Regions from separate parts of the Delftia sp. Lp-1 genome, predicted to be linked through region 3. Evidence: predicted binding sites of a transcription regulator. Region 3 holds the regulator's gene; each other region holds the start of a gene.

Region 1 (9,822 bases), on a different contig from region 3:
CCGTGCCCGGCGCCATTCCCGTGCTGCCGGCCGTCATCGTCACGCAGACGCTGGTGGAGCTGCTGGCCGAGCTGGCCTATGTGCGCGTGATTGCGCTGTGGGGCCGGGACCGGGAGCCGGCCCTGGCCCGCGGTCAACGCGATGACGCCGCGCCATAGGCCTGGCGCAGCTGCGCCATGTTGTCCAGCAGCGCCGTCGGCCCGGCGCTGCCCATCAGGTACCAGCCCTTGGGATCGAGGAAGACGACCTGCCCCTTGCGGCCGGCCGCCGTGGCGTGGATCCGCGCGTTGTCGAACACCTTGCGCGAAGCCATGATCTCGCCGCCGCCTGCCGCCTGGCCCGTGGCCGTGTTGCGGTCGATGACGTAGATCCACTCGGGGTCCAGCCGCGCCACATCATCGAAGCCGTAGGCGGTGCCGCGGGCTGGCAGTTGCGCAGCCGATAGCGCCGAGCGCGCGCCGAACACATCGAACAGAAAGCCGAAACGCGATCCCGGCGCCTGCGGCAGGAGCTTGTCGTTCACGGCCATGAGCAGCAGGCCCGGCGCGGCCTGCGAGGCCTGGGCACGCAGGCCCTGCAGTTCGGCGTGGATGCGCTGCACCAGCGCACGGCCCTGCGCCTGGCGGCCGAACAGCAGCGCCAGCGTGGCGATGTTGCGTTCGATATCGGCCAGCATGTGCTTGCCGCTGACGCTCAGGTCCAGCGTGGGCGCGATGCGTCCCAGCACCTCGGCCTTGCCGGCCGAGCGCCCGCCCACGATGATCAGGTCGGGCGCCAGCCGGCTCAGCGCCTCGTAGTCGGGCTCGAACAGCCCGCCCGCCGCAGGCCGCTGCGCGAAGCTGTCCAGATACCGGGGCAGCTGCGCCCGGGGCACGCCTGCGACCGCCGACGCGGGCACGCCCAGCGCATGCAGTGCATCCAGCGCCCCAAGGTCATAAACCACCGCGCGCCGGGGTGCGCCGGGCAGGCTGGTCATTCCCCCGGCATGCCGCACGGACAGCGGGGCCGCCACCGCAGTCCCCAGGAACAAGGCCGGCAAGGCCAGCGCCGCCGCGCGGCGCGTGATATCGAAGGTCATGGCAAAGAATCCCAGGAAAAAATGAAAGGAGTTCCGGCCTCCGGAAGCGGGTGCCGCGCCGGGAAGCGGCGCGGCCCGATCCGCAGGCCACGGGCAGCGGCCGCCCTTGCGGCCGGGATGCCTAGAACTTCACGTTCATGCCGATCCAGTAGCGCCGGCCGTCCTGCACCGTGGCGTAGTCCTCGTAGTACACGTCCTTGTCGAACAGGTTGTAGATGCCTGCGTAGAAGGTCACGTCCTTGCTGTAGTTGTAGGAGCCGCCCATGTCGAACATGGCATAGCTGCCGGCCACCCAGGTGCGCGCCGAACGGCCGCCCGTGGGCTGGCTTTCCTTGCCCCGGTAGGACAGCTTGGCCCAGCCCGCCCATTGCTGCGAAGGCTTCCAGTTCAGCGCCAGGTTGAGCATGTGGCGCGGCAGCTGGCTCAGCGGCTGCCCCGCGAACTCGCCGCTCTTTTGCTCGGACTTGGTGAAGGTGTAGCTGCTGCTCAGGTCCAGCGTGCGCGCCAGCGGGGCCTTGAACGTGGCTTCGATGCCGCGCGTGATGGCCTTGTCGATATTGACGTTGGTGGTGGGCGTGTTGCCCGAGGAATTGGCCGGTCCGCACTCGGGACAGGCGATGCGCGTGATCTTGTCGTTGAACTCGTTGTCGAACACCGTCAGGCCTGCCGAGAGGCCGGCGCCGCTGTTGTAGAGCACGCCCAGTTCCTTGCTCAGCGAGGTTTCGGGCTTCAGGTCGGGGTTGCCGTAGATGTTGCCGCCGCGGCTGGACTGGCCCCAGTCGCCCAGGGTCTGGCGCAACGAGGGCGCGCGAAAGCCGGTGGACACGCCGCCCTTGACGGTCCATTGCGTGGCGAGGTTCCACACGCCATACAGGCGCGGGCTCCATTGCGACCCGCCCTTGCTGTCGTGGTCGTAGCGCAGGCCGCCGGTCAGGGCGAAGTTCTCGCGCAGGCGCCACTCGTCCTCGGCGAACCAGGCGTACTGCGTGCGATCGGCCGTGGTGCGCGCCGAGCCCGGCAGCGTATTGGTCGTCGTGTCGCGCAGGTCCTGCTGGTTGTAGTACACGCCCGTGGTCAGCAGGTGCTGGCGGCCCAGCGGCGCCACCCAGCTGCTGTTGAACACCGTGTTCCTGATGGTCATGTCGCGCGACAGGTTGCGCGTTTCCTCGCGCTGCAGATAGGTGTCGGAGGAAGCCCAGCCCCAGCGGCCCTTGTGCTGCAGCGAGTAGTTCTCGCGCTCGAACTTGCGGTCGCTGGGCGCATCGGTGGGCAGCAGGGTCATGCCAGGCGACGAAACGAAGTGCTGGCGCGAAGTGCCGATCTCGGCGATCAGGTCGTGGTCCTTGCTGGGGGTCAGCGCCAGGCGCAGGTTCAGCGAACGGTTGTCGCTCTTGTTGTAGCCCTGGTAGATGCGGTCCTGGTCGCGCTTGCTGTAGTTGCCGTACAGGCTCAGGCCCAGCAGGTCGGTCTTGATCGGGCCTGACAGGTAGAAGTTGGTCTGGTAGGCATCGCCCGAGGTGGAGCGCTCCTGCAGCGTGGCGTCGGCACGCACCGAGCCATGCCAGTTTTTCGCCACCTTGCGCGTGATGACGTTGATCACGCCGCCCATGGCGTCCGAGCCGTACAGCGAGGACATGGGGCCGCGCACCACCTCGATGCGCTCGATGGCCTCCAGCGGCGGAATCCAGCTCTGGTCCGTGCCGGTGCTGCCGTTGGTCTGGGTCTCGCGCGTGCTCATCCGCTTGCCGTCCACCAGGATCAGGGTGTAGTTGGCGCCCATGCCGCGCAACGAGATGTCGTTGGAGTTGTTGTCCGAGGGCGTGAGGATCACGCCGGGCACATCGCGCAGGGCATCGTGCAGGTTGCGGTAGGCGCCCTGCTCCAGTTCCTGGCGCGTGATCACCGAGATCGAGGCCGGCGCCTGGCTGATCTCCTGCTCGAAGCCGCTGGCCGTCACGACCAGGGTTTCCAGCGTGGCCCCGCCTGCTGCCTGGGCCAGCGCGCTGCCCGAGGCCAGCAGGCCCAGGCAGGCGCCCAGCGCGGTGCGGCGCAGGGGAACGGCGGTGGAGGGAAACGAAGCACGCAGGGAGGTGCAAAGGGCGGACAGGGCAAAGCCACGGCCCGCCGCGGGGGCTGTGCAGTTGTGCATGGGAAAGCTCGCAAGAAGAATCACGGACGGTCGAACGACCGGGGTGCGCATCCGCTCTGTTGTTTTTGATGAGTGCGAATCGTTCTTATTTTATTTTCCCGTCGACAACGGCCTGGCCGACGGCAGCGCAGCTGCTGTTTTTCTTTACAAGCGGACCGATCTGTGAGCAATTCATTCAGGATGCTGAATGTTGCCTTGTTCATCAATGACATGCAGGGCCGCCAGTGCCCGGGCGCGTGCAGCGCCCGGCCCGATTCACGGCGTTCCGGCGAACACGGCAGCTTTGTAAAGTTAGCCCGATGTGGCCCTCAGGCAACATCCTGATACGAAGATCAGGCCCACAGCCGCCCCGCATTGGAGACCAGGAACAGCACCAGCCCCACGGCACCGCCGACCACGGTGCCGTTGATGCGGATGTACTGCAGATCCTTGCCGATGTGCAGCTCGATCAGCTCGGACAGCTCGCGCGCATCCCAGCGCCGCACGGTATCGGCGATGTGCTGGGCCAGGAACTGCGAGACATCGGGCGCCAGCGCCTGGGCCCAGCGCTTGAGGCGCTCGTTCATGGAGCTGCGCAGCGCCTCGTCGTGCGCCAGCGACTGGCCCAGCCAGCGGCCCATGGCGGCGGTCTTGCGCGCCACCTGCGAATGCTCGTTGGCCAGGTCCGCCTGCAGCTTGGCGCGCAGGCCCAGCCACAGCGCCCGCAGGTAGCCGGCCAGCTTTTCGTCGTGCAGCAGGTAGTGGCGCAGCCGCTCGGCGCGCTCGGACATGGCGGGGTCGGACTGCAGCCGCGTGACCAGCCGGTCCACGGAGGCGTCGAAGGCCTTGCGCATGTGGTGCTCGGGATTGCTGGCAATGTCCTGCAGCAGGCTGTCGAGCGCGCCCGCAATGGCGCTGGCGCCCTTGTCGCTGAGCCAGTCCGTGGGCAGCATCTTTTCCTTGAGCGGATGCTCGCGCTTGAGCCACAGCACGATGGTCTGGGCGATCAGCACATGGGTCTCGGCCTCGCGCAGCACGCCGCTGACGCGGGCCAGCACATCGTCCAGCACGGCCTGGTGGCGGCCGTCCTTGGTCAGGCCCGACAACAGATCCGCCGCCGCGCGTGGCAGGTCCACCTGGGCCAGCAAGGCCTTGAATGCCTGTGTCAGAAAGCGCTCCACCTGCCGGTCCTGCACCATCTCCAGCGCCGCCAGCGCCAGCCGCGCCACCTGCCGCCCCAGCAGGGTGCTGTTGGCCGGCGTGGTCAGCCAGCCGGCCAGCACGCGCGCAGGATCATGGCGCTCGATCAGTGCCACCAGCGAAGGGCCGTCCAGGAACTTGTCGCGCACGAAGTTCGCCAGGTTCTCGCCGATGCGGTCCTTGTTGCGCGGGATGATGGCCGTATGGCGCCCGACCAGGGGCAGCGGAATGCGCCGGAACAGCGCCGACACCGCAAACCAGTCGGCCAGCGCGCCGACCAGCGAGGCCTCGGTCACGGCCTTGATGCAGGCCAGCCACAGCGGCACCTGCTGCCAGTGCCCCGCCGCCACGGACGAGGCCACGAAGCCCAGCGCCACGAACAGCAGCAGCGCCAGCGGCAGGCGCTTGGCCGACTTCAGTGTTTGACGTTGCTCTGGCGACAGCATGGAGCGCAGCATACGACGCCCGTCCGCCATCCGCATGGCGATGCCTGCCGCCAAAGCCTGTCAGCCAGCGCCTGCCTGCGAATTGCGCGGACAATACCGGCTTTCTTCAGAACCCTCTTGCGAGAACAAGACCATGACCGACGCCAACGCACCCGCCGATCGCCCCGCACTGCCCGACCACCTGTCCATCGACCCGCGCAGCCCGCACCATGTGGCCGCCGTGTTCGAGCACGACATCGGCATCCGCTTCAACGGCAACGAGCGCTTCGATGTGGAGGAGTACTGCGTGAGCGAGGGATGGATCAAGGTGCCGGCCGGCAAGACGGTGGACCGCAAGGGAAAGCCCCTGCTGATCAAGCTCAAGGGCGCCGTGGAAGCTTTCTACCGCTGATTTCCTGCGCCTGTGCCGCCACAGGCTTGACCGGCCGGTCGCAAGGCCGGCCGCAACCTCTTCAGGAATCAGCGGGCTTCAGCTCGCATCGGCCCGCGGCGCCGGCGGATTCCTGAACTTCTCCCGCAGCTCGGCGCAGTGGTCCTTGGCCGGCAGGGCATCCGTCTTCTGCAGCCAATCCACATCCGAGGCCTGCGCCACCGATGTCTCCCCCGCCTGCGCCACGGCCACCTTGGCGCCTGCGGCCTCGGGCAGCCAGGTGGGAATGCCCACGCCGCGCAGCACGTGGCCGCGTCCGGCCACCAGCAGCACGGTCTTGCCGGGCTTGACAGCGGCCCTGGCCACCTCGGCCATGCTGGCATCGCGGGCCAGCTGGATGCGGGCCATGGGCGCCAGCTGGGTGTCGGGCAGCAGGCCGCAGTGGCCTTCGCGGATGGCGTCGAGCTGGCGCTGCCAGCCCTCGGGCGGCAGGTGGGTGTCCAGGTTCTCGTTGCGCATGGCCTGCTTCATGTCGGCGCGCGGCAGGTTGCCGCCCAGCACGGGCACGCCCGCGCGCACGGCGGCCATGACCACGCCGCGGTAGCGCGGCCAGGGCCAGGCCGCGTCCTGCCATTGCAGGGCCTGCTGCACCGCGTCCTCGGAGGCATCGCGTGCCAGGCTGGCCGTGGAGCCCGTGCGCGGCGCCATCTCGATCACCAGCGCGGCCAGGCGCTCCTGTTTTGCCAACTGCTCCACCGTGGCCTGCTGCCAGGCCTGGTGGGCGACCGCATCGTGCTGCTCGCCCAGCAGCACGATGGGCGCGTCGGACCAGCGCTGCAACTGCTGCGTCCAGTCCCGCGCCGGGGCGGAGGAGCTGGCGCAGCCGGCAAGGGCTGCCGCCAGCAATGCGGCCGCAGCCAGGCCGGCAAGGCGCGGGGTGCGGATGAAGGGGCGGGGGATGGAGCGGACTTGCATGGCCCCATGCTAAACACTGGCCTCGCCCGGGGACGCCATAGGCCCTGTGGGCATTGGGGGCAGTTGAAAGGATCCTAGGAATCGGGGCGGGGCACGGCGCAAACGGGTGGCGCTTGATTCAGGTCAAGACGCGCAAATGTGCCGTGGCTACAGTGCAACCATGCATGGCAAGCCCTCGCTTTCGACCAAGCTGCTGCTCATGGGCGCAGCCTGCCTGCTCGCGGCCGTGGCCTCCATTGGTTTCACGCTGTGGGTGGCCTGGCAGCTGGAAGGCGGCGCGGCGGCGGTGAACGAGGCCGGGCGGCTGCGCATGAGCATGGTGCGCATGGCCATGGCGCGCCAGAACGAGGCGCCTGCGCAGTGGCAGGAGCGCGCACGACAGTTCGACGCCAGCCTGGACCTGCTGCGCAGCGGCGACATGTCGCGGCCGCTGTTCGTGCCCTGGAGCGATGCGGTCAGCGCGCGCTACGAGCGCATACGCGGCGACTGGAGTGCGCTGCGCACGCAGTGGCAGGCCGAGGACCATGTCGATGCGCAGGCCATCATGGGCAGCGCCGACGCCTTCGTGCGCGAGGTGGACGACTTTGTCGAGGCCATCGAGGACCGGCTCTCGCGCTGGACGGCCATCCTGCACCTGTTTCAGATGTGTCTGATGGCGCTGGCCATCATCGCGGCCGTGAGTTTCATGGCCACCAGCTACTGGCTGGTGCTGCATCCCGTGGGCCAGCTGCGCTCGGCGCTGGAGCGCATGCGCCGCGGACACCTGGACACGCGCATGAGCGTGGAGGTGGACGACGAGTTCGGCCAGCTGGCCGCAGGCTTCAACCTCATGGCCCAGTCGCTGCAAAGCTCGCACGCCGAGCTGGAGGACAAGGTGCGCGAGAAGACCGCCAGCCTCAACGTGCAGCACCAGCAGCTGCAGGCGCTGTACGCGGTCAGCGTGCAGGCGTCGGAGGCCGCCAGCCTGCAGTCCCTGGCCGAAGGCTTTGTGCGCCAGGTCCGCCTGGCGGCCCAGGCCGATGCGGCCACGGTGCGCTGGTCCGACGAGGCCAACGAGCGCTACGTGCTGCTGGCCGGCGACGGCCTGCCCCAGTCCATGTCGGTGCAGGAGCACTGCCTGCACACGGGCGCCTGCCTGTGCGGCCAGCCGCGCGAGCAGGCGCGGCTGCGCGTGATCCCCATCACGCCGGCCAGCGACCTGCAGCTGCCGCACTGCCGCGAGGCCGGCTTCCAGACCGTGGTCAGCATCCCCGTGCAACTGCAGCAGCGCCTGCTGGGTGAGGTCAACCTGTTCTTTCGCTCCACCGTGGTGCTCACGGACGACATGCGCGACCTGCTGTCCGCCATGGCGCGCCACCTGGCCAGCGCCATGGAAAGCCTGCGCGCCACGGCGCTGGAGCGCGAGGCCGCCGTGGCCGAGGAGCGCGGCCTGATCGCGCGCGAGCTGCATGACTCCATTGCCCAGTCGCTGGCCTTTCTCAAGATACAGACCCAGTTGCTGCGCGACGCCGTGGCCAAGGGCCGCGACGAGGCGCGCGACCGCAGCCTGGGCGAGCTGGAAGTGGGCGTGCGCGAATGCTATGCCGACGTGCGCGAGCTGCTGGTGCATTTCCGCACGCGCACCAGCGCCGAGGACATCGAGGCCGCGCTGCGCGCCACGCTGTCCAAGTTCGAGCACCAGACGGGCATTGCCACCTCGCTGAGCATGACGGGCCAGGGCCTGCCGCTGGCGCCCGACGTGCAGATCCAGGTGCTGCACATGGTGCAGGAGGCGCTGTCCAACGTGCGCAAGCACGCGGGTGCCAGGCATGTGGAGCTGCGCGTGGGACGCCACCCCTGGCGCTTCGAAGTCTGCGACGACGGCTGCGGCTTCGTCCCCGCCACCGTTGCGCCGGACTCGCTGCATGTGGGCCTGGGCATCATGCGCGAGCGCGCCCTGCTGGCCCAGGCGCTGGTCCATGTCCACTCCCGCCCCGGCGAGGGCACGCGCGTGCTGATCGAGCTGCCGCCGTCGGCCTCGGCCGGCGCGCCGGCGCAGGCCCTCCCCTCGAACGCGTGACACGCTCCCGGAAGAAAAAAGCCGCCCCATGTCCTTCTCCAGCCCCATCTCCGTCTTCGTCATCGACGACCACACGCTGTTCCGCCGCGGCCTGATCGCCCTCATCGCCCAGGACGCAGGCCTGCGCGTGGTCGGCGAGGCCGGCGACGCGGGCGAGGCCCTGCGCCTGGTGCCCGCGCTGGCGCCCCAGGTCATCCTGCTGGACAACCACCTGCCGGGCGTGCTGGGCGTCGATGCCATCGCAGGCCTGCGCGCGGCCTCGCCCGGCAGCCGCGTCGTCATGCTCACCGTGAGCGAGGACGGCCAGGACCTGGCGGCCGCGCTGCGCAACGGTGCCCAGGGCTATCTGCTCAAGACCATCGACGGCGACCTGCTGTCCGAGGCCCTGCGCCGCGCCGCGCGCGGCGAGCCCGTGGTCAGCCCCGAGATGATGGGCAAGCTGGTGGCGGCCTTCCAGTCCCAGGGCGCGCCCGAGCCCCAGGCGCCCGAGCCGGACGAGGCCCCGGCCTCGCCGCTGTCCCCGCGCGAGGAAGAGGTGCTGGTCCAGATCGCCCGAGGCGCCAGCAACAAGGAAATCGCCCGCACGCTGGACATTGCCGAGACCACGGTCAAGATCCACGTCCAGCACATCCTGCGCAAGCTGGGCCTGAGCTCGCGCGTGCAGGCGGCGGTGTATGCGTCGGAGCGGCAGCGGGATTAGCGGGCTACGCTGTGGCCGAAGCCCAACCATCCCCCGCACACCGCAGCGCCCACACCCAGGCCAGCGCGGCCGCCACCGTCAGCCCGGTGAGCATGGCTGCCGCGCCCATGGCGTCCAGTGCCATGCCGGCGGCCAGCGGCACCAGCATGCGGCTGGCGGCGAAGAGGCTGGCCTGCAGGCCGTAGTCGAAGGCCTGCCAGCGCGGGCGGGCGAATTGCATCATCAGTCCGAAGACGCAGGCCGAGGAGGCGCCCATGGCTGCTGCCACGCAGGCCACGGCCGCGACCAGGCCCGGGGCCGGGGCGCCGGCTGCGATGACGGCCGCCAGCAGCGCCAGCGCCGCCACATTGCAGCCCGCATACAGGGGCAGGGCGCGCCGGGTGCCCAGGCGGCGCGTGAGCAGGGGCGAGGCCGCGCCCGCCAGCGCGGCCACCACGCCGCCGCCCATGCCGGCCAGCAGGGCGGCCTGGGCGGGCGCGAAGCCGTGGTCCAACATCAGCGGCTTCAGGTAGAACCAGGCCGCGCCGATGAAGGGGAAGTAGCTGACCAGCACCAGGGTCCAGCGCCAGGCGCCGGGCTGGGCGCCATAGCCGCGGACCATGGCGGCCAGTCCAGCTTTGGGCGCAGGCAGCAGCACAGGCGAGGGCGCCTCCCCGGGCTCATGGCGCACCACCCAGGCCAGCAGCAGGGCGCCCAGGGCCAGCGCGCCGGCCAGGCAGAGGAAGGGCGCGCGCCAGCCCCATTTCGCCTGCATGAGCAGCATCATCCCGCCGCCCACGATGGCGCCCAGCGACAGCGCCGCTGCGCGCACGCCACCGGCGCGCATGCGCTCGGACGCGGGCAGCAGGCGGATGGCCAGGGCGCTG
Region 2 (9,822 bases), 1.4 Mb from region 3:
GCTCCAGGCCCATGCCGGTGTCCACGCAGGGCGCGGGCAGCGGCTTGACGTTGCCCTGCTCGTCCATGTCGAACTGCATGAACACGTTGTTCCAGATCTCGATGAAGCGGTCGCCATCTTCATCAGGGCTGCCCGGAGGGCCGCCGGCCACGTGCGCGCCGTGGTCGTAGAAGATTTCCGAGCAGGGGCCGCAGGGGCCGGTGTCGGCCATCATCCAGAAGTTGTCGCTCTTGTAGCGGCCGCCCTTGTTGTCGCCGATGCGGATCACGCGCTCGGGCGGCAGGCCGATTTCCTTGGTCCAGATGTCATAGGCCTCGTCGTCCTCGGCGTAGACCGTGGCCAGCAGGCGTTCCTTGGGCAGCTTGTAGACCTCGGTCAGCAGCTCCCAGGCCCACTTGAGCGACTCGCGCTTGAAGTAGTCGCCGAAGGACCAGTTGCCCAGCATCTCGAAGAAGGTGTGGTGGCGGGCCGTGTAGCCCACGTTTTCCAGATCGTTGTGCTTGCCGCCTGCGCGCAGGCAGGTCTGCACCGAGGTGGCGCGCTTGTAGGGGCGCTTGTCGGTGCCCAGGAACACGTCCTTGAACTGGACCATGCCCGAGTTGGTGAACATCAGCGTCGGGTCGTTGCCGGGCACCAGGGGGCTCGACTCCACGATGGTGTGGCCCTTGGATGCGAAAAAGTCCAGAAAGCTCTTGCGAATGTCGGCAACGGTGAAAGTGGGTGTGCTCATGGTGTCTAGGAGTTCGGAGCGCGCACGCGGGGCGCTGTCCCTGGTGGGAGGGTGTCCCGTCGGGACCAACGCGCATTATAGGTTTGCCCCATGGTTGCGGCAGCGAGCCCTGCCTGGCCTCCATCACGCACCTGGCCAAAGAAGGCCTCTCCTCCCATCTGCCCGCCCTTGAGCACGATCTCCAGCCCGTCGCTGGCCGGATCGCTGCCATGCGCGCGCAACAGCGGCGCGCAGCTGGCCGGTCCACGGCGCCTGCAGCTGTGGGTGACGCCCCGTCTGGGCCGCAGGGCCGACATTCTTGCGCTGGAGAAATGGCTGGTGCAGGAGATGAGGGAGATGGCTAGCACAGGCGATCTAGCCGTTCCCTGATCCCGCTCAGACTGCGCGCGATGGGCGCCCTGGATAATCTCCAGCCGGAACCACAGCAAGCACACCATGGCGCAACCACAGACACCCGAGCCTCATTCCAGCGAACCGGCCCCCGCTGCCAGCGCCCACGGATCCGATCCGGCCAAACCGCCCAAGCCGCCAAAAAGCCGCATCGTGCCCTGGCTCATCGGCCTGCCCGTGGCCTTCTTCGCTGTGCTCATGCTGGCTGGCCAGTTGCTGTCCACGCCCGAAGGCGAGGCGCGCTGGGTGGAGCGCGAAACCATCAAGATCTGCCGCAAGGAAACCGCGCGGCCAGAGGCCGAGCGCAAGACGCAGCAGTTTGAATCGGTGCAGGACTGCGACAGGCTCGAATTCGACTTCAAGCAGCGCTACGGTGAAAACCCCTGAGGCGAAGTCACAACGAAAAAGGCCGGCAGAGCCGGCCTTTGATTTGCTGCGCCCGTTCAGTCGCGCGTCTCGATGGCGCGGTTGATGCCCAGCGCCGCCAGCGTGCACAGCGCACCCGACAGCAGATAGATCCCCAGCGCCACCAGTCCGAAGCGCGAGGACACGCCCAGGGCCACCAGCGGAGCGAATGCCGCGCCCACCAGCCAGGCCATGTCCGAGGACAACGCGGCACCCGTGTAGCGATAGCGTGAGGGGAAGTTGGACGTCACCGTGCCTGCCGCCTGGCCATAGGACAGGCCCAGCAGGATGAAGCCGACGATGATGAACACGTTGTTGCCCATCGTTCCGCTGCCCAGCAGCCAGGGCGCAAGGAAGCTGAAGATGCCGATCAGGCAGGCCATGGTGCCCAGCGTGTTGCGCCGGCCCACACGGTCGGCCAGCCAACCCGAGACCATGATGGCGGCAGCCGCACAGAAGGCGCCCACGATCTGCACCCCGAGCACATGGGTCACCGACTGGTCCGAGTACAGCGAGATCCAGGACAGCGGGAAGATGGTCACCAGGTGGAACAGCGCAAAGCTGGCCAGGGCGGCAAACGCACCGATCACCACGTTGCGACCCTCGTCGCGCATCAGCGGCAGCACGCCCATGGGCTCCAGCTCACGCTGCTGCAGCAGTTCGGTGTAGGACTGGCCCACGACCAGGCGCAGCCGGGCGAACAGTGCCACAACGTTGATGGCAAAGGCCACGCAGAAGGGATAGCGCCAGCCCCAGCTGAGGAACTCGTCGGCTCCCACATGGGCGTAGATGAAGGCAAACAGCCCTGCCGCGAGCACGAAGCCCAGCGGCGCGCCCAACTGGCCCATCATCGAATACCAGCCCCGCCGGTTCTTGGGCGCCGACATGGCCAGCAGCGACGGCAGGCCGTCCCACGAGCCACCCAGCGCAATGCCCTGGCCTATGCGCAGCAGCGCCAGCACGATGATGGCATTCACCCCCGCCTGCTGGTAGCTGGGCAGGAAGGCCATGCCCACGGTGCACACGCCCAGCAGAAACAGCGCCAGCGTCAGCTTGGTCGCCCGCCCCCAGCGCCGCTGCACGGCCATGGACAGCGCCGTGCCCAACGGCCGGGCCACAAAGGCCAGCGAGAAGATGGCGAACGACATCAGCGTGCCGTCGAGCTTGGAAAGGTAGGGAAACAGCAGTGCCGGGAAGACCAGCACGCAGGCGATGCCGAACACGAAGAAGTCGAAGTACTCCGAGGATCGCCCGATGATCACGCCGACGGCGATTTCGTTGGGCGTGACATCTTCGTGGGTGTCGGCGCGGGACAGAGATTCTTTGCTCTCATAGCTTCCGCCGGGGAAGCTTGCAGTTGTGTCGAGGCCGCTCATAGATGGATGCTCCTTGTCTCGTCTCACTGACAGCTCTGTTCTACGCCCTCGCTTGATCTGGCGCAAGGCGGTTTCCACCTCGACCGGCCTCGGTGTTTGTCCTGCTGCGCGCGACGCGAAAATGCGCCCTCCGGACCGCCAGGCACCTGCCGTGCACCCGCCCAGGTAGCAGAAAGTTCCCGGGTTCTCCTTGACGTTGGACAAAATGTCCAATGGACAAATTTATACTTCGTAATACATTTGCCCGGATCTTGTAATCCGCGTTTCTATGTAAACGCGCTCTTGTTGCGCCCCTAGCATGCTAAAAATCAAGGAACTCCGTGGGCCTGCGTGGCTCACCGCGGCCGCTTTGACAGCCAGTCTCACTGGCTGCAGCAAAGCCGTCGTGCTCAACCCCGCCGGCGACATCGCCGCGCAGCAAGGCAACCTGGTGGTCACGGCCACCTTGCTGATGCTGATCATCATCATCCCGGTGATCATCCTCACGCTGCTTTTCGCCTGGAAATACCGCCAGTCGAACACCGAGGCCCACTACGACCCCGAATGGCACCACTCCACCACGCTGGAGCTGGTGATCTGGTCCGTGCCGCTGATGATCATCATCGCGCTGGGCGCCATCACCTGGATCAGCACCCACAAGCTGGACCCCTACCGTCCGCTGGACCGCGTCTCGGCCACCAAGCCGCTGAGCACCGATGTCAAGCCGCTGGAGGTGCAGGTCGTGGCCATGGACTGGAAGTGGCTGTTCTTCATCCCTGAAAAAGGCATCGCCACCGTCAACGAGCTGGCCGCTCCCGTGGATCGTCCCATCCACTTCAAGCTGACCGCCACCTCGACGATGAACTCCTTCTACGTGCCTGACCTGGCCGGCATGATCTATGCCATGCCCGGCATGCAGACCGAGCTGAACGCCGTGATCAACAAGCCCGGCGTGTTCCACGGCCTGGCATCGCACTACAGCGGCGCCGGCTTCTCGGGCATGACGTTCAAGTTCCACGGCCTGAGCAACGAAGAGTTCGATCAGTGGGTTGCCAAGGCCAAGTCCGAAGGCAAGGCCCTGACGCGCGATACCTACCTGAACCTGGTCAAGCCCAGCGAGCGCAACCCGGTCGAGCGCTTCGCCACGGTGGACGAAGGCCTGTACGACAAGGTGCTCAACCGCTGTGTCGAAGAAGGCAAGATGTGCATGCATCACATGATGGCCATCGACGCTGCCGGCGGCGAAGCCTATCTCAAGGCCGTGGGCATGAACCTGCCCCAGGATGTGTGCACGGTGCAAAACGCCGACCGCGTCGTGGCCTTCCTGGACCAGCGCGACGGCTCCGCAGCCGCTGCGCAGCAATAAGCAGTTAGCGGACGCGGACGACGGCCAGACCGCCGCCCGCTCCCATCACGACCTAAGAGACTCGATATGTCTGAACATACCTCCCCGGCACAGGCCCACTGGCTGCTGGGACGCATCACTTGGGACTCCATCCCGATGGCGCATGAGCCCATCGTGCTGGCGACCTTCATCGCCGTGGTGCTCGGCGGCCTTGCCGTGCTGGGCCTGCTCACCAAGTTCCGCCTGTGGGGCCCGCTGTGGCGCGACTGGCTGTGCAGCATCGACCACAAGAAGATCGGCATCATGTACATGATCCTCGGTCTGGTCATGCTGTTGCGCGGCTTTGCCGACGCGCTGATGATGCGCCTGCAGCAGGCCATGGCCTTCGGCGACAACCTGGGCTACCTGCCTCCGCACCACTACGACCAGATCTTCACGGCACACGGCGTGATCATGATCTTCTTCGTGGCCATGCCCTTCGTGACCGGCCTGATGAACTATCTGGTTCCGCTGCAGATCGGCGCCCGCGACGTGTCCTTCCCGTTCCTGAACAACTTCAGCTTCTGGATGACGACGGGCGGCGCCGTGCTGGTGATGATCTCGCTGTTCCTGGGCGAGTTCTCCACCTCCGGCTGGCTGGCACTGTCCAACCTGGGGGCGCAGAACCCCGGGGTCGGGCTTGACTACTACATCTGGGGATTGCAGGTGGCCGGCGTCGGCACCACGCTGTCAGGCATCAACCTGATCGTGACCATCATCAAGATGCGCGCACCCGGCATGAACCTGATGAAGATGCCCGTCTTCACCTGGACCGCCCTGTGCACCAACGCGCTGATCGTGGCCTCGTTCCCCATCCTGACCGCAGCCCTGGTGCTGATGTCGCTGGACCGCTACGTCGGCACGAACTTCTTCACGAACGAGCTGGGCGGCAACCCCATGCTGTACGTGAACCTGATCTGGATCTGGGGCCACCCCGAGGTCTACATCCTGATCCTGCCCTGCTTCGGCATCTTCTCGGAGATCGTCTCGACCTTCAGCCGCAAGCGCCTGTTCGGCTACACCTCCATGGTGTACGCGACGGTGTGTATCACCATCCTGTCCTACCTGGTCTGGCTGCACCACTTCTTCACCATGGGCTCCGGCGCCAGCGTGAATACCTTCTTCGGCATCACGACGATGATCATCTCGATCCCGACGGGCGCCAAGATCTTCAACTGGCTGTTCACCATGTACCGCGGCCGCATCCGCTTCACGGTGCCGATGCTGTGGACCGTGGGCTTCATGTGCACCTTCGCCATCGGCGGCATGACCGGCGTGCTGCTGGCCGTTCCCCCGGCCGACTTCGTGCTGCACAACAGCCTGTTCCTGATCGCCCATTTCCACAACGTGATCATCGGCGGCGTGGTGTTCGGCGTGTTCGCCGGCATCAACTTCTGGTTCCCCAAGGCCTTCGGCTACAAGCTCGACGAGTTCTGGGGCAAGTGCTCGTTCTGGTTCTGGCTGGTCGGCTTCTGGGTCGCCTTTACACCGCTGTACGTGCTGGGCCTGATGGGCGTGACACGCCGTGCCAACCACTTCGAGGACCCCTCGCTGCAGATCTGGTTCGTGATCGCCGCCCTGGGCGCCGGTCTGGTGGCACTGGGCATCGGCAGCTTCCTGATCCAGCTCGTGGTCAGCTACTTCAAGCGCGACCAGCTGCGTGACGTGACCGGCGACCCCTGGGAAGGCCGCACGCTGGAGTGGGCCACCTCCTCGCCCCCTCCCCAGTACAACTTCGCCTTCACGCCCGTGGTGCATGAGATCGATGCCTGGTGGGACATGAAGAAGCACGGCTACCAGCGTCCGCTGACCGGCTTCAAGCCCGTCCACATGCCGTCCAACACCGGCGCCGGCGTCGTGATCGCCGCGCTGTCCACGGTCTTCGGCTTCGCGATGATCTGGCACATGTGGCCCCTGGCCATTGCGTCGTTCGCCGCCACCGTGCTGGCGTCGATCATCCACACGTTCAACTACAAGCGCGACTACTACATCCCCGCCGCAGAAGTCGCGGCCACGGAAGAACTGCGCACACAACAGCTGGCACGTCATGTCTGATACCCGTTACACCGCAGGCGGCGCTGCCGCCCTGGCCCCGCGCGAGTACCACCTCGCCGAGGAGCCCCATCCCGAAAACGGCACCGCTCTGGGCTTCTGGCTCTACCTGATGAGCGACTGCCTGATCTTTGCAGCGCTGTTCGCCACCTATGGCGTGCTGGGCCGCAGCTACGCTGCAGGTCCCACGGGCGCCCAGCTGTTCGACCTGCCCCTGGTGGCGATGAACACGGCCTTCCTGCTGCTGTCGTCCATCACCTTCGGCTTCGCCATGCTGCAAAAGCAGCAGGGCAAGCTGGGCGGCACCCAGCTGTGGCTGGCCATCACCGGCCTGTTCGGCCTGTGCTTCCTGGGCCTGGAACTCTATGAGTTCTCCCACCTGCTGCACGAGGGCGCAGGCCCTCAGCGCAGCGCCTTCCTGTCCTCGTTCTTCACGCTGGTGGGCACCCACGGCCTGCACGTGAGCTTCGGCCTGATCTGGCTGGTCACGCTGATGATCCAGATCAACAAGCACGGCCTGACGCACGAGAACAACCGCCGCCTGATGTGCCTGTCGATGTTCTGGCACTTCTTGGACGTGGTCTGGATCGGCGTCTTCACTTTTGTTTACCTGATGGGGGTGCTGTAAATGGCTGCACACGACATCCACGCCGGCCATGGCCACGGTCACCACGACCATCATGGCCATGACGATCACCACCACGACGCAGGCCCGCACAGCACGTTCTCGGGCTATATGTGGGGCTTCGTGCTCTCGATCATCCTGACGGCCATCCCGTTCTGGCTGGTGATGAGCAACGTCATCTCGGACCGTGCAACGGCCGTGATGGTGCTCGGCGGCTTCGCCGTGGTGCAGATCCTGGTCCACATGGTCTTCTTCCTGCACATGAACGGCAAGATCGAAGGCGGCTGGACCCTGCTGTCCACCATCTTCACCGTGGTCTTCGTGGCCATCGGCATTGCGGGCACCCTGTGGGTCATGTTCCACATGAACACCAACATGATGCCCCAGCACACCATGCCGGCCGACCCCGCCGCGCAGACGGCTCCGGCCTCGGTCACGCCTTGACCGCATCCGGAAACTCCGGGCCGTCCAGCCACGCCGGCGCATCGCGCCGGCGTGGCCCACTCGCTCAGGCGATGCTCATCTCGGTGGGCATCGCCTTGTTTTTGGGCTTCATCTTCCTGGGCAGCTGGCAGGTCCAGCGCCGTGCCTGGAAGCTGGACTTGATAGAGCGCGTGGACCAGCGCGTGCACGCCGCACCCACTGCCCTGCCCCCGCCCGCCGAATGGCCGCAGATCACGGCCGCCGACCACGAGTACCGCGCCGTGCAGGCCAGCGGCCACTGGCTGGCCGGCAAGACCGTGCTGACCCAGGCCGTGACCGAATTGGGCGCCGGCTTCTGGGTGCTGACGCCGCTGCAGATGGACGACGGCAACCAGGTGCTGGTGAACCGGGGCTTCATTCCCACAGCGCAGCGCGCGCGCTGGCAGGATCAGCACGCGCAGGCGCCCCAGGACCCGGTGACGGTGGCTGGCCTGCTGCGCATCAGCGAGCCGCGCGGCGGCTTCCTGCGCGAGAACGATCCCGCGCAGCAGCGCTGGTTCTCGCGCGATGTGGCGGCCATTGCACAGGCCCAGGGCCTGGCCCATGCAGCCCCCTACTTCATCGACGCAGGCCTGCCGGGCCAGCCCGTGGCAGACGGCACCTGGCCGCGCCCGGGCATGACCGTGATCCGCTTCCCCAACAGCCACCTGGTCTATGCGCTGACCTGGTACGGGCTGGCGCTGATGGTGGTCGGCGCGGCCTGGCTGGTCAGGCGCAATGACCGGCAGGCAAGCAGCAAGCCGTAAAGCCGTAAGGCCGTAAAGCCGTCGCTGCAGGCAACAGGGCCACCGATGACATCGGTGGCCTTTTTTACGCCAGTCCTCTACAAGACCCTGTCGCGCCACGGCTGCCTGCGGTAGCGCACAATCGCCCGCGTGAATTCGCCTTCAGAGTCCCTGTTCCGCGTCGAGCGCACCACCGAACGCCAGAACATGCAGCTGCTGATACAGCTGCGCTGGTTTGCCGTGGTCGGGCAGGTGATCACCATCTCCCTGGTGCACTACGGCTTCGGCATCACCCTGCCGCTGCCGGCCATGGCCCTGGTGCTGATGGCCAGCGTCTTCACCAATCTTGGCTACATCTACTGGTACCGCAGCCACCGCCGCCAGATCTCGGCGCGCAACCTGTTCCTGGCCCTGCTGGCCGACGTGCTCGCCCTGGCCATACAGCTGTATTTGAGCGGCGGCGCCAGCAATCCCTTCATCTATCTGTTCCTGCTGCAGGGCATTCTGGGCGCCGTGCTGCTCAGGCCCGTGCACGCCTGGATCATCGTTGCCAGCACCTCGCTGTGCACCCTGGTGCTGGCCATCGTGCACTGGCCCCTGCCCATTGGCGCGGCGGGACCGGACGGGCTGCCCGGCCTGTACGTGAGCGGCATTCTGATCAGCTTCGGGCTGACCACGGTGCTGCTGGTCGTCTTCCTGCGCCGCATCGTCTCCAACCTGCGCCGGCGTGACGCACGGCTGGCCAACATGCGCCAGCGTGCCAGCGAAGAGGAGCACATCGTGCGTATGGGCCTGCTGGCCACGGGCGCGGCGCACGAGCTGGGCACGCCGCTGTCCACCATGTCCGTCATCCTGGGCGACTGGCAGCGCATGCCCGCCATCACGCAAGACCCCGACCTGCTGGCCGACCTGCAGGAAATGCAGCAGCAGCTGCTGCGCTGCAAGTCCATCGTCTCCAGCGTGCTAATGTCGGCCGGCGAGACCCGCGCCGATGCGCCACAGGCCACCACGCTGCGCGCCTTCATGGACGGCGTGGTCGCGCACTGGCAGTCACGCCACGCCGTGGAGCATTTCGACTATGTCCAGGCCGACGAGGACTTCCCCATTCTTTCCGATACCGCGTTGCAGCAAATGGTTTGCAATGTGCTCGACAATGCGGCCGAAGCCTCCCCCCGCCATGTGGCGCTGCACCTGGCCGTGCGCACCGGCATGCTGTGCATCACCGTGCGCGACAAGGGACCGGGCTTTGCACCCGCCGTGCTGGAACAGCTGGGCCAGCGCCATATCTCCACCAAGACGGAGCGCCCGGGCCGGGGGCTGGGCCTGTTCCTGGTGCTCAACGTGGCGCGCTCGCTGGGCGGACGCGTTCAGGTGAGGAACACCCCGCCGCGGGGCAGTGAGGTGGAGATCCGCCTGCCCCTGTCATCGATTGCCATTGAACCCGGCGCCTGAAGCGGCGCCCACAGGAACCCGAATCGCCCATGGACAGCTCCCGCCTCCTGCTGCTGGTTGAAGACGATGCGACCTTTGCGCGCACGCTGACGCGCTCGTTCGAGCGGCGCGGCTACCGCGTGCTGCAGGCCGCCAGCGCCGAGGAAGTGCGCGAGCTGCTGCAGACGCACTCGCCGCAATACGCCGTCATGGACCTCAAGCTGGCGGGCAACGCGTCGGGC
Region 3 (9,822 bases):
TGGCATCGCATCCACCTGAACAACCCGCGCGACGTGGTTCCCGAGTCCAACATGCCTGCCTACACCTGGCTGGAAAAGAACAAGGTGGATGACACCGTGGTCGCCCAGCACATGAGCGCGCTGCGCAAGGTGGGCGTGCCCTACAGCGACGAGGAAATCAGCGGCGCTGCCGAGCAGGTCAAGGGCAAGACGGAAATGGACGCCGTCATCGCCTACCTGCAGGTCCTGGGCCGTTCGGTCAAGTAAAGGAGAGCGACATGGACATCACCACCATGCGCATCGTGGCCACGCTGGCCTCGCTGGCCTGCTTCATCGGCATCTGGTGGTGGGCGTTCGCCCGCCGCAACCAGGCCCGTTTCGACGAGGCCGCCCAGCTGCCGTTCGAGCAAGACTGAGTCCCTCCACCAGAACGAGAACTTCCCATGAGCGATTTCGTAAACAACTTCTGGTCGATCTATGTCACGGCGATCACGCTGGGCGGCATCATCGGCTGCCTGCTGCTGCTGTATCTCACCGCACGCAAGAAGGTGGTCCCATCGGCCGACAACACCACGGGCCACGTCTGGGACGAGGACCTGCGCGAGCTGAACAACCCCATGCCCAAGTGGTGGATGTGGCTGTTCATCATCACCTCGGTGTTCGGCTTCGCCTACCTGGCGGCCTATCCGGGCCTGGGCTCGTTCGCGGGCAAGCTGGGATGGACGCAGCTGGGCGCCTATGAAAACGAGATGGCCAAGGCCCGCGCGGACCTGGAGCCGCTGTACGCCAAGTTCACGAGCATGAGCACCGAAGACATGGCCAAGGATCCCCAGGCCATGGCCATCGGCGAGCGCCTGTTCATGAACAACTGCGCACAGTGCCACGGCTCGGATGCACGCGGCGGCAAGAGCTTCCCCAACCTGACCGATGGCGACTGGCTGCATGGCGGCACGCCCGAGAAGATCAGGGAAACCATCACGGGCGGCCGCATCGGCATCATGCCGCCCATGGCCGCTGCCGTCGGCACGCCCGACGATGTGCGCAACCTCTCGCACTATGTGCTGAGCCTGTCGGGCAGCCCGCACGATTCGCTCAAGGCCTCGCTGGGCAAGTCCAAGTTCACGGCCTGCGCTGCCTGCCACGGCATGGACGGCAAGGGCAACCAGGCCCTGGGCGCGCCCAACCTGACCGATGACATCTGGCTGCACGGCTGGGGCGAGGCCGCCATCACGGCCATGATCAACAACGGCAAGCACAACGAGATGCCTGCCCAGAAGGACAAGCTGACCGAGGCGCAGATCGCGGTGCTTGCTTCCTATGTCTGGGGCATGTCGCACAAAGACGGCGCAGTCCGTCAGTAAGCACAGGGGCGGCGCTGCGGCGCCGCCTTTTTGCGTTTTGAGTTTTCAGATATTTCAAAAAAACAAAGGAACCCACCATGAAGCCCGAGAGCGGGGATGACACCGGGAAGCCTCCCCGCAAAGTCATTCCGATCACGCCGGCCACGCCTGATCCGGGCGAGCTGGTGTCGATGTTCGAGTCGGAAAAGAAGGTCTACCCGCGCTCCATCAGCGGTGTCTTCGCACGCTGGCGATGGGCCCTGGTGTTTCTCACCCAACTGGTTTTCTACGGCCTGCCCTGGCTGGAGTGGGGCCAGCGCCAGATGGTGCTGTTCGACCTCGGAACGCGGCGCTTCTATCTCTTCGGGCTGGTGCTGTACCCGCAGGACTTCATCTACCTGGCGGGCCTGCTGATCATCTCGGCGCTGGCATTGTTCCTGTTCACGGCCGTGGCCGGGCGCCTGTGGTGCGGCTTCTCGTGCCCGCAGACGGTCTACACCGAGATCTTCATGTGGGTGGAGCGCAAGGTCGAAGGCGACCGCAGCGCGCGCATGCGGCTGGACAAGAACGGCTGGACCTTCGAGAAGGCCTGGAAGAAGTCGCTCAAGCAGTTGCTGTGGATCGCCATTGCGCTGTGGACCGGCTTCACCTTCGTGGGCTACTTCGTGCCCATCCGCGAGCTGGGCGGCGAGCTGCTGGCGCTGCAGGGCAGCTGGCAGATGTTCTGGGTGCTGTTCTACGGCTTTGCCACCTATGGCAACGCGGGCTACATGCGCGAGCAGGTCTGCAAGTACATGTGCCCCTATGCGCGCTTTCAGAGCGCCATGTTCGACCGGGACACCATGATCGTCAGCTACGACACGGGCCGGGGCGAGCCGCGTGCGCCGCGCACCAAGAAGGTGGACTACAAGGCCCAGGGCCTGGGCGACTGCATCGACTGCAAGATGTGCGTGCAGGTCTGCCCCGTGGGCATCGACATCCGCAACGGTTTGCAATACGAATGCATTGGCTGCGGCCTGTGCATAGACGCCTGCAATTCCATCATGGACAAGATGGAGTACCCGCGCGGCCTGATCCGCCTGACCACGCAGAACGCCATGGCCGGCCTGTGGCGGCGTGCCCAGGTGCTGCGCCGCATCTTCCGTCCGCGCGTGCTGATCTACTCGGCCGTGCTGATCGGCTTGAGCGTGGCCATGATCGTGAGCCTGGCGCTGCGCCAGTCGGTCAAGGTGGACGTGATCCGCGACCGCGCCTCGCTGTCGCGCATCGTGGCGGGCGGCAAGCTGGAGAATGTCTACCGCCTGCAGATCATGAATGCCACCGAGCAGGCCCAGCGCTACCGCATCAGCACCCATGGCCTGGACGGGCTGGAGCTGGCGTCCGAGCAGGAAGTCGAGGTCGGCCCGGCCGAGACGCGCGGCATTGCGGCGCGCCTGCAGATTCCCTACGGTTCGGCCGAGCCGGGCTCGCACACCGTATTCTTCGATATCGATGCCGTGCATTCGGGCGCGGGACGCGCGTCCGAAAAGGCCGTCTTCCTGGTGCCCCGGTGATGTTCCTGGCAGGCGCGGCACGGTCCGCGCCTGCCGCCTGAAAGAAAGAGGTTTCCCATGTCTTCCAGTCCCGCAGTGTCCGCGCCCGCGCAGGCTCCATCGCACCCCGACGCCGGCAAGCCCTGGTGGAAGTTCGGCCATGTCTGGCTGGTGGTGGCCGGCCCGGCGGCCGTGGTGGTCGCTGCCGTGATCACGGCCATCATCGCCATCAATGGCGCCGATCCCGTGATCGACCCCGACTACTACCGCAACGGCATCACGATCAACGAGCGTGCCGATGGCGTGCGCGAAGTGCCCAAGAGCATGGCGCCCGCCGTCACCGGCCGCAACCATGCGGCCACGCCCGCGCACGATCACCCCACGGACCGCTGATCGCCGTGCACCCCTGCAAGAGGCCGCAGTCGCGGCCTTTTTGCATGGCGGATCGCATCTCCGGCATGCGCGACGGGTGAGGGTTTCCTACAGGCGTGCAGGGCGCTGCGGGGCTTGGCGCCATGCGTTGGCGCGGCGCACAATGAAGGCGACCCCTCGACAGCACAAGGAGATCGCTGATGTTGGCCCAACGCTGGATGTGGATTGCCTGGCCTGCCTTTCTGGCAGCCGCCGTGATGGAGATGCTGGTTTTTGCCTTTGTGGATCCGCTGGAGCTGCATTGGCTCGGCGACCTGGGCTGGTCGCGCCAGGGCATCTACACGCTGGCCTTCTTCGCCTTCTGGGGCGTGACCATGCTCTCCAGCCTGATGACCACCATGCTGGGCCGCTCGGCCCGCGATCTCAATGACGGCGTGGTCTCCGAGCCCGACCCGGACCTGGCCATGCAGGGGCTGGGGCGGGACTGAGCGAGAGCCCGCCGCAATGAACAAGGCCCGCTGTCGCGGGCCTTGTTCATTGGCGGATGAATGCTTGCCGCCCTTGCAGCCTCACTGGCACTGCTGGCTGTTGACGATGCGCTTGAGCGCCTCCGTGTCCAGGATGCGCAGATGGCGCTGGCGCACCTCGATGATGTTGTCGTCCGCGAACTTGGAGAAGGTGCGGCTCACCGTCTCCAGCTTCAGGCCCAGGTAGCTGCCGATTTCCTCGCGCGTCATGCGCAGCACCAGTTCGGACTTGGAAAAGCCCCGCGCATGCAGGCGCTGCACCAGGTTGAGCACGAAGGCGGCCAGGCGCTCTTCGGCGCGCATGCTGCCCAGCAGCAGCATCACGCCGTGCTCGCGCACGATCTCGCGGCTCATGACCTTGTGCACATGGTTTTGCAGGGCCGTGACCTCGCGCGACAGGTCTTCCAGCTTGTCGAAGGGCATGACGCAGACTTCGGCGTCTTCCAGCGCGACGGCATCGCAGGTGTGGTGGTCGTTGACGATGCCGTCCAGGCCGATGATCTCGCCGGCCATCTGAAAGCCTGTGACCTGGTCGCGTCCGTCCTCGGTGGCCACGCAGGTCTTGAAGAAGCCGGTGCGGATGGCGTACAGCGAGGTGAATGTCTCGCCGTTGCGAAACAGCAGGCCTCCGCGCTTGACCTTGCGGCGCGTGGCCACGATGTCGTCGATGCGCTGCATCTGCTCGGCATCCAGGCCCATGGGCATGCACAGTTCGCGCAGGTTGCAGTTGGAGCAGGAGGCTTTGATGGTCTGAAGGTTCATGGAGTGATAAACATCAGCGGCACACAGCGTGCCGGCGGTGACCTCGTGGATTGCGATGAGTTGGATCAAATTGTCGCAGCAGTCCCTCAAACAACTCTTGATATGAGTCAAGGACATGACCGATGTGCTGCGGCACAGTCGAGGTATTAGAGGAAAAAACCCATGACCGCTGTCACCCCAGAGCTGCTGCGTCGCTTTGACGTACCGGGGCCCCGATACACCTCGTTCCCTACCGCCGACCGCTTTGTCGAGGCCTTTGGTGCAGAGGACTATATCCTGGCGCTGCAACAACGCAAATCGAGTACCGCAGCGCGTGCCATGCCTTTGTCGCTGTATGTGCACGTGCCCTTTTGCGAGTCGCTTTGCTACTACTGCGCCTGCAACAAGATCGTGACGCGCCACCACGATCGCGCCGCCGTCTACCTGGACTACCTGGCGCGCGAGATGGCCTTGCATACGGCCCATTGCGGCAAGGGCCAGACCGTCAGCCAACTGCACCTGGGCGGCGGCACGCCCACCTTCTTCTCCGACGACGAGCTGCGCACGCTGATGGGCCTGTTGCGCGAGCATTTCAAGCTGGAGCCGGGTGGCGAGTACTCCATCGAGGTCGATCCGCGCACCGTCAGCGTTGAGCGCCTGGCCGTGCTCAAGGAGCTGGGCTTCAACCGCCTGAGCTTCGGCGTGCAGGACTTCGACGAGCAGGTGCAGATCGCCGTGCACCGCGTGCAGCCGGCCGAGCAGGTGTTCGAGCTGGTGGCGGCCGCGCGGCAGCTGGGCTTTGCCTCCATCAACGTGGACCTGATCTACGGCCTGCCCAAGCAGACGCCCGAATCCTTCGAGCGCACGCTGGCCCAGGTCAACGCGCTGCGGCCCGACCGCATCGCGCTCTATGCCTATGCCCACCTGCCCGAGCGCTTCAAGCCGCAGCGGCGCATTGCGGCCGAGGATCTGCCCCAGGGGGCCGACAAGCTGGCCATGCTGTCGCGTTCCATCGCCGCGTTCATGGACGGTGGCTATGTCTACGTGGGCATGGACCACTTCGCCCTGCCCGAGGACTCGCTGGCCGTGGCCAAGCGCCAGGGCCGGCTGCACCGCAACTTCCAGGGCTACAGCACCCAGCCCGACTGCGACCTGATCGCGCTGGGCGTGTCGGCCATCGGCAAGGTGGGCGCCAGCTACAGCCAGAACGCCAAGACGCTGGAGGAGTACTACGACGCCATCGACGCCAGCCACCTGCCCGTGGTGCGGGGCCTGGCGCTGTCGCGCGACGACCTGGTGCGCCGCGCCGTCATCATGGCCATCATGTGCCAGGGCGCCGTGCTGTTCGAGCCCATGGAGCAGGCCTGGCTGCTGGGCTTTCGCGAGTACTTCGCGCCCGAGATGGCGGCCCTGGAGGACCTGCAGGCCAAGGGTCTGGTGCAGATCAGCGACGAGGGCTTCCAGGTCACGCCCATGGGCTGGTACTTCGTGCGCGGCGTGGCCATGCTGTTTGACCGATATCTGCAGGCGGACAAGAACCGGGCGCGGTTTTCGAGGATCATCTAGGCCCCATGCTGTTGTCGCTGCTCTGGACCGCTTTGATCATGGGGCTCGTCGGCGGGCCCCATTGCCTTGCCATGTGCGCTGCGCCCTGCGGCGTGGTCACGGGCGGGGCGGGGCAGGGCGGCGGCTCGCAGGTGGTGGCCGTGCATGGATTGCAAAGCCGGCTGTGGCTGCGCACGGCGCTGTTCCACGGCGGCCGTCTGGCCGGCTATGCCAGCCTGGGCGCTGCCTCGGCCCTGGCCATGGAGAGCCTGTCCTGGCTCACCAGCCAGACCACGGCGCTGCAGCCGTTCTGGACACTGACCCATGTCGCCGTGATGGCCTGGGGCCTGGCCATGATGGTGCAGGCCCGCCAGCCCGCCTGGCTGGAGTCAGCCGGCCGCGCCGCCTGGCGGCGCGTGCAGCCCTGGGTGTCGGCGCCGGGCGGCACGCTGGCGGCAGGCTATGCCTGGGCGCTCATGCCTTGCGGACTGCTGTATTCGGCCGTGCTGGTCGCCGCGCTCAGCGGCGGCCCGTTGCAGGGCGCGCTGGCCATGGCGGCCTTTGGCGTGGGCAGCGGCCTGTGGCTGGTGGCCGGCCCCTGGCTGTGGCGGCTGGGCCGGCAGCGCCTGAACGGTCTGCGCGCCGAATGGGGCACGCGCCTGGCCGGCCTGATGCTGGTGGGCGTGGCCGTCTGGGCGCTGTGGATGGACCTGATCTACAAGCCCAGCCTCTGGTGCCGTTGAGCAACAGCTGAGGCCAGACTTGGCACCTGGGGTCGCGGATTGGCTGCGAGGCCCTCAGAACTGGAGATAATGCCCGAATCATCGGCTTACATATTGCCGATTCCTTCAGCCTCGGGGCCGTTGCCGCGCGTGAACCATTCCGTCCTCATCGATATCCGAGACCTCCGTCCGGGCATGTTTGTCCAGCTCGATGTTGGGTGGCTGAACCATCCCTTTCCGGTCAGCAGCTTCAAGATCACCTCCAGCGCACAGATCCAGACCCTGAAATCCCTGGGCCTGGAGGTGGTGCGCTGTGTCCCGCACAAAAGCGACACCTGGCCCGCCGAGGTGCGCACCCCGCCGCCGCAGGAGCTGCCGCCCGTCGTGGTGGCCCCCGAGCCTGCACCCACCGAACCTGCGCCAGCACCGCTGCTGCTGTCCGTGCCCGACTGGCGCGGCCGGCTGGAGGACTGCAATGCGCGCTTTCAGAAGGTGGAGCGCGGCTATGTGGCCATAGAGACCACCATCGCCAGCGCGCCCGAGCAGGCGCGCATGCCCACCGAGGCCCTGGTCGATGGCTGCCTGGCCGAACTGGCGGGACCACAGGACGTGGCCATTCACCTGCTGTCCGATGGCGTGGGCAGCAGCCAGAGCGTGCATGCCGTCAACGTGACCGTGCTCAGCCTGCTGCTGGGCCGGGCCCTGGGCCTGCAGGAATCGCTGCTGCGCGACCTGGGCCTGGCGGCGCTGCTGCATGACGCGGGCAAGCCCGTGGCCGGTGTCGAAGGCATGCACGGCCTGGCCCTGGAGCCTTCCGTGCCCGACGCCCTGCGCGAGCGCTACGAGCGCCATGTGGGCGAATCCGTGGCCATTGCCATGCGCATGGGCCTGTCGGCCCAGGTCACCACGGCCATCGCCCAGCACCATGAATGGGCCGACGGCACGGGGTTCCCGCTGAGCCTGGTGGCCGAAGACATGGAGCTCACGGGCCAGATCCTGGCCCTGGTCAACACCTATGACCGCCTGTGCAACCCTGGCGATGCGCAGACGCCGCATACGCCGCACGAGGCCCTGTCCATGCTGTTCAGCCGGCTGCGCGACAAGTTCGCCGCGCCCGTGCTCAATGGCTTCATCCGCATGATGGGTGTGTTCCCTCCGGGCTCGGTGGTGGAGCTGACCGACGGGCGCCATGCCATGGTCATGTCCGTGAATGCATCACGCCCGCTCAAGCCCTCGGTGATGGTGCACGATGCCGGCGTGCCGGCCGCGCAGGCGCCCGTGCTGGCGCTGGAGCTGTTTCCCGAGCTGGGCATACGCCGGGGAGTGGCGCCCGCGCAGCTGCCGCGCGATGCGCTGGACTACCTGTCGCCGCGCCGGCGTGTCTGCTATTACTTTGAACGGGCGGTGGAGTTGGATCCATCGAAGGTGGCGTCTTGAACAAGCAAGCGCTCAACCGCGCCTGGCCCCGTCTGCTCGATGCACTGCAGGAGGCCCTGTGGCTGATCGATGCGCGCACCCTGAAGGTGCTGCGCGCCAACGCCGCCAGCGAATCCGTCACCGGCTATGAGGCCGATGCGGCCCCGGGCCTGCCCGTGCAGGTGCTGGCCGCCACGCCGCAGCAGCAGGCTTTCTGGAGCGATCCCTTCAACTGGCAGGCCGGAGCCCAGTTCATTGCCGAGGTGCGCCGCGCCGATGGCCAACTGGCGCCCGTGGAGATGCGCGTGCGCGCGCTCGACGGCGAGGTGCTGCTGGTCAGCATGCTGGACCGGCGCGAGCAGGCCTTGCACGAGGCCGAGTTCGAGAGCCTGCTGGGCGAGTTGCGCGCCACGCTGGAGTCCGCGGCCGACGCCATCCTGGTCTGCGATCCCGATGGCCGCATCCGCGCCTTCAACCATCGCTTTGCCACGCTCTGGGGCATTCCCGAGGCGCTGCTGGTGCGCCGCAACGACGTGGCCATCCTCGACCACCTGGCCAGCCAGGTGCGCGATGCCGAATCCTATGCGCGCCAGCTGAAGCTGCTGTCGGCCCAGCCCCTGATGGAGGCGGCCGACGTGCTGGACCTGCGCGACGGCCGCATCCTGGAGCGCCGCGCCGTGCCCCAGCTTCGCCGGGGCCTGCCCATGGGGCGGATCTTTTCCTTCCGCGACATCACGGCCGAGGCCCAGACCCAGGCGGGCCTGGAGCTGGCCGCGCGCGTCTTCGAGTCCAGCCTGGACGGCATCTTCATCGCCGACGGCTACATGGATGTGGCCCGCACCAACCCGGCCTGCGAACGCCTGCTGGGCGGCATGCCCGTGCAGGGGCGCACGGTGGAGTCGCTGTTCGAGGCCGCCGAAGGCCAGGCCGACACCCTGGGCGACCTGGCCCGCATCCAGTGGCACCAGGGCGGCTTCTGGGAGGGCGACCTGTGGCTGCGCCAGGCCGGCGGCGCGCGCTGCGCCGTGCGCCTGTCCTGGGTGCCGCTGCGCAACGCGCAGGGCGACGTGGTGCAGAGCATCGGCTTCATGCGCGACCTCACGCAGCAGCGCGTGGCCCAGCAGCGCATTGAACAGCTGGCCTACAGCGACGCGCTCACCGGCCTGCCCAACCGCCTGAACCTCACGGAGCGCGTGGATGCAGCCATCGAGGCCGCGCGCGCAGGCGGCACGGTGTTCAGCATCCTGTTCATCGACCTGGACCGCTTCAAGATCATCAACGACTCGCTGGGCCACCAGTTCGGGGACCGCGTGCTCAAGCTGGTTGCGCAGCGCCTGAGCGACTGCATGCGGCCCGTGGACATCCTGTGCCGCCTGGGTGGCGACGAGTTCGTGCTCTATCTGCAGGGCTGCAACGCCGAGCTGGCCGCTTCGGTGGCCAAGCGCATCCTGCAGGAGATGGAGCGCCCCTTCCTGCTCGACGGCCTGGGTTTCTCCGTGCAGTGCAGCATCGGCGTGGCCCAGTACCCGGCCGATGGCCTCACGCTGGATGAACTGATCCGCCAGGCCGACACCGCCATGTACCGCGTCAAGGAGCGGGGCCGGGGCCATTTCAGCTTCTACCAGCCGCAGATGAGCGCCGGCCTGCT

The links. The regulator FNR, encoded in region 3, switches genes on or off when oxygen is low (the NO sensors DNR and NnrR bind a similar motif). The targets are predictions, from matches to a motif close to TTGATNNNNATCAA.
Region 1: LGR64_RS23300 (type IV pili methyl-accepting chemotaxis transducer N-terminal domain-containing protein) is a predicted target of FNR. The motif match lies at 6,311-6,324, and genes of this name have one in related genera.
Region 2: cyoA (ubiquinol oxidase subunit II) is a predicted target of FNR. The motif match lies at 3,092-3,105, and genes of this name have one in related genera.

What each region holds. Positions count from the first base shown of each region.
Region 1 covers NZ_JAJALJ010000003.1:494,417-504,238, forward strand. Annotated here, with positions in the region: gene LGR64_RS23265 (arsenic resistance protein) at 1-158, shown strand, start outside; gene LGR64_RS23270 (siderophore ABC transporter substrate-binding protein) at 134-1,078, opposite strand; gene LGR64_RS23275 (ligand-gated channel protein) at 1,200-3,227, opposite strand; gene LGR64_RS23280 (hypothetical protein) at 3,226-3,393, shown strand; gene LGR64_RS23285 (DUF445 domain-containing protein) at 3,560-4,864, opposite strand; gene LGR64_RS23290 (DUF3297 family protein) at 4,986-5,243, shown strand; gene LGR64_RS23295 (ChaN family lipoprotein) at 5,322-6,197, opposite strand; gene LGR64_RS23300 (type IV pili methyl-accepting chemotaxis transducer N-terminal domain-containing protein) at 6,358-8,256, shown strand; gene LGR64_RS23305 (response regulator) at 8,285-8,956, shown strand; gene LGR64_RS23310 (MFS transporter) at 8,961-9,822, opposite strand, start outside.
Region 2 covers NZ_JAJALJ010000001.1:2,160,856-2,170,677, reverse strand. Annotated here, with positions in the region: gene alaS (alanine--tRNA ligase) at 1-730, opposite strand, end outside; gene LGR64_RS09670 (hypothetical protein) at 899-1,099, shown strand; gene LGR64_RS09665 (hypothetical protein) at 1,166-1,507, shown strand; gene LGR64_RS09660 (MFS transporter) at 1,564-2,901, opposite strand; gene cyoA (ubiquinol oxidase subunit II) at 3,200-4,246, shown strand; gene cyoB (cytochrome o ubiquinol oxidase subunit I) at 4,313-6,319, shown strand; gene cyoC (cytochrome o ubiquinol oxidase subunit III) at 6,312-6,944, shown strand; gene cyoD (cytochrome o ubiquinol oxidase subunit IV) at 6,945-7,385, shown strand; gene LGR64_RS09635 (SURF1 family protein) at 7,457-8,170, shown strand; gene LGR64_RS09630 (ATP-binding protein) at 8,300-9,601, shown strand; gene LGR64_RS09625 (response regulator transcription factor) at 9,631-9,822, shown strand, end outside.
Region 3 covers NZ_JAJALJ010000001.1:3,524,013-3,533,834, reverse strand. Annotated here, with positions in the region: gene ccoO (cytochrome-c oxidase, cbb3-type subunit II) at 1-246, shown strand, start outside; gene LGR64_RS15925 (cbb3-type cytochrome oxidase subunit 3) at 258-395, shown strand; gene ccoP (cytochrome-c oxidase, cbb3-type subunit III) at 423-1,340, shown strand; gene ccoG (cytochrome c oxidase accessory protein CcoG) at 1,418-2,872, shown strand; gene LGR64_RS15910 (FixH family protein) at 2,930-3,244, shown strand; gene LGR64_RS15905 (hypothetical protein) at 3,424-3,711, shown strand; gene fnr (fumarate/nitrate reduction transcriptional regulator Fnr) at 3,793-4,512, opposite strand; gene hemN (oxygen-independent coproporphyrinogen III oxidase) at 4,675-6,057, shown strand; gene LGR64_RS15890 (sulfite exporter TauE/SafE family protein) at 6,063-6,779, shown strand; gene LGR64_RS15885 (HD-GYP domain-containing protein) at 6,849-8,195, shown strand; gene LGR64_RS15880 (bifunctional diguanylate cyclase/phosphodiesterase) at 8,192-9,822, shown strand, end outside.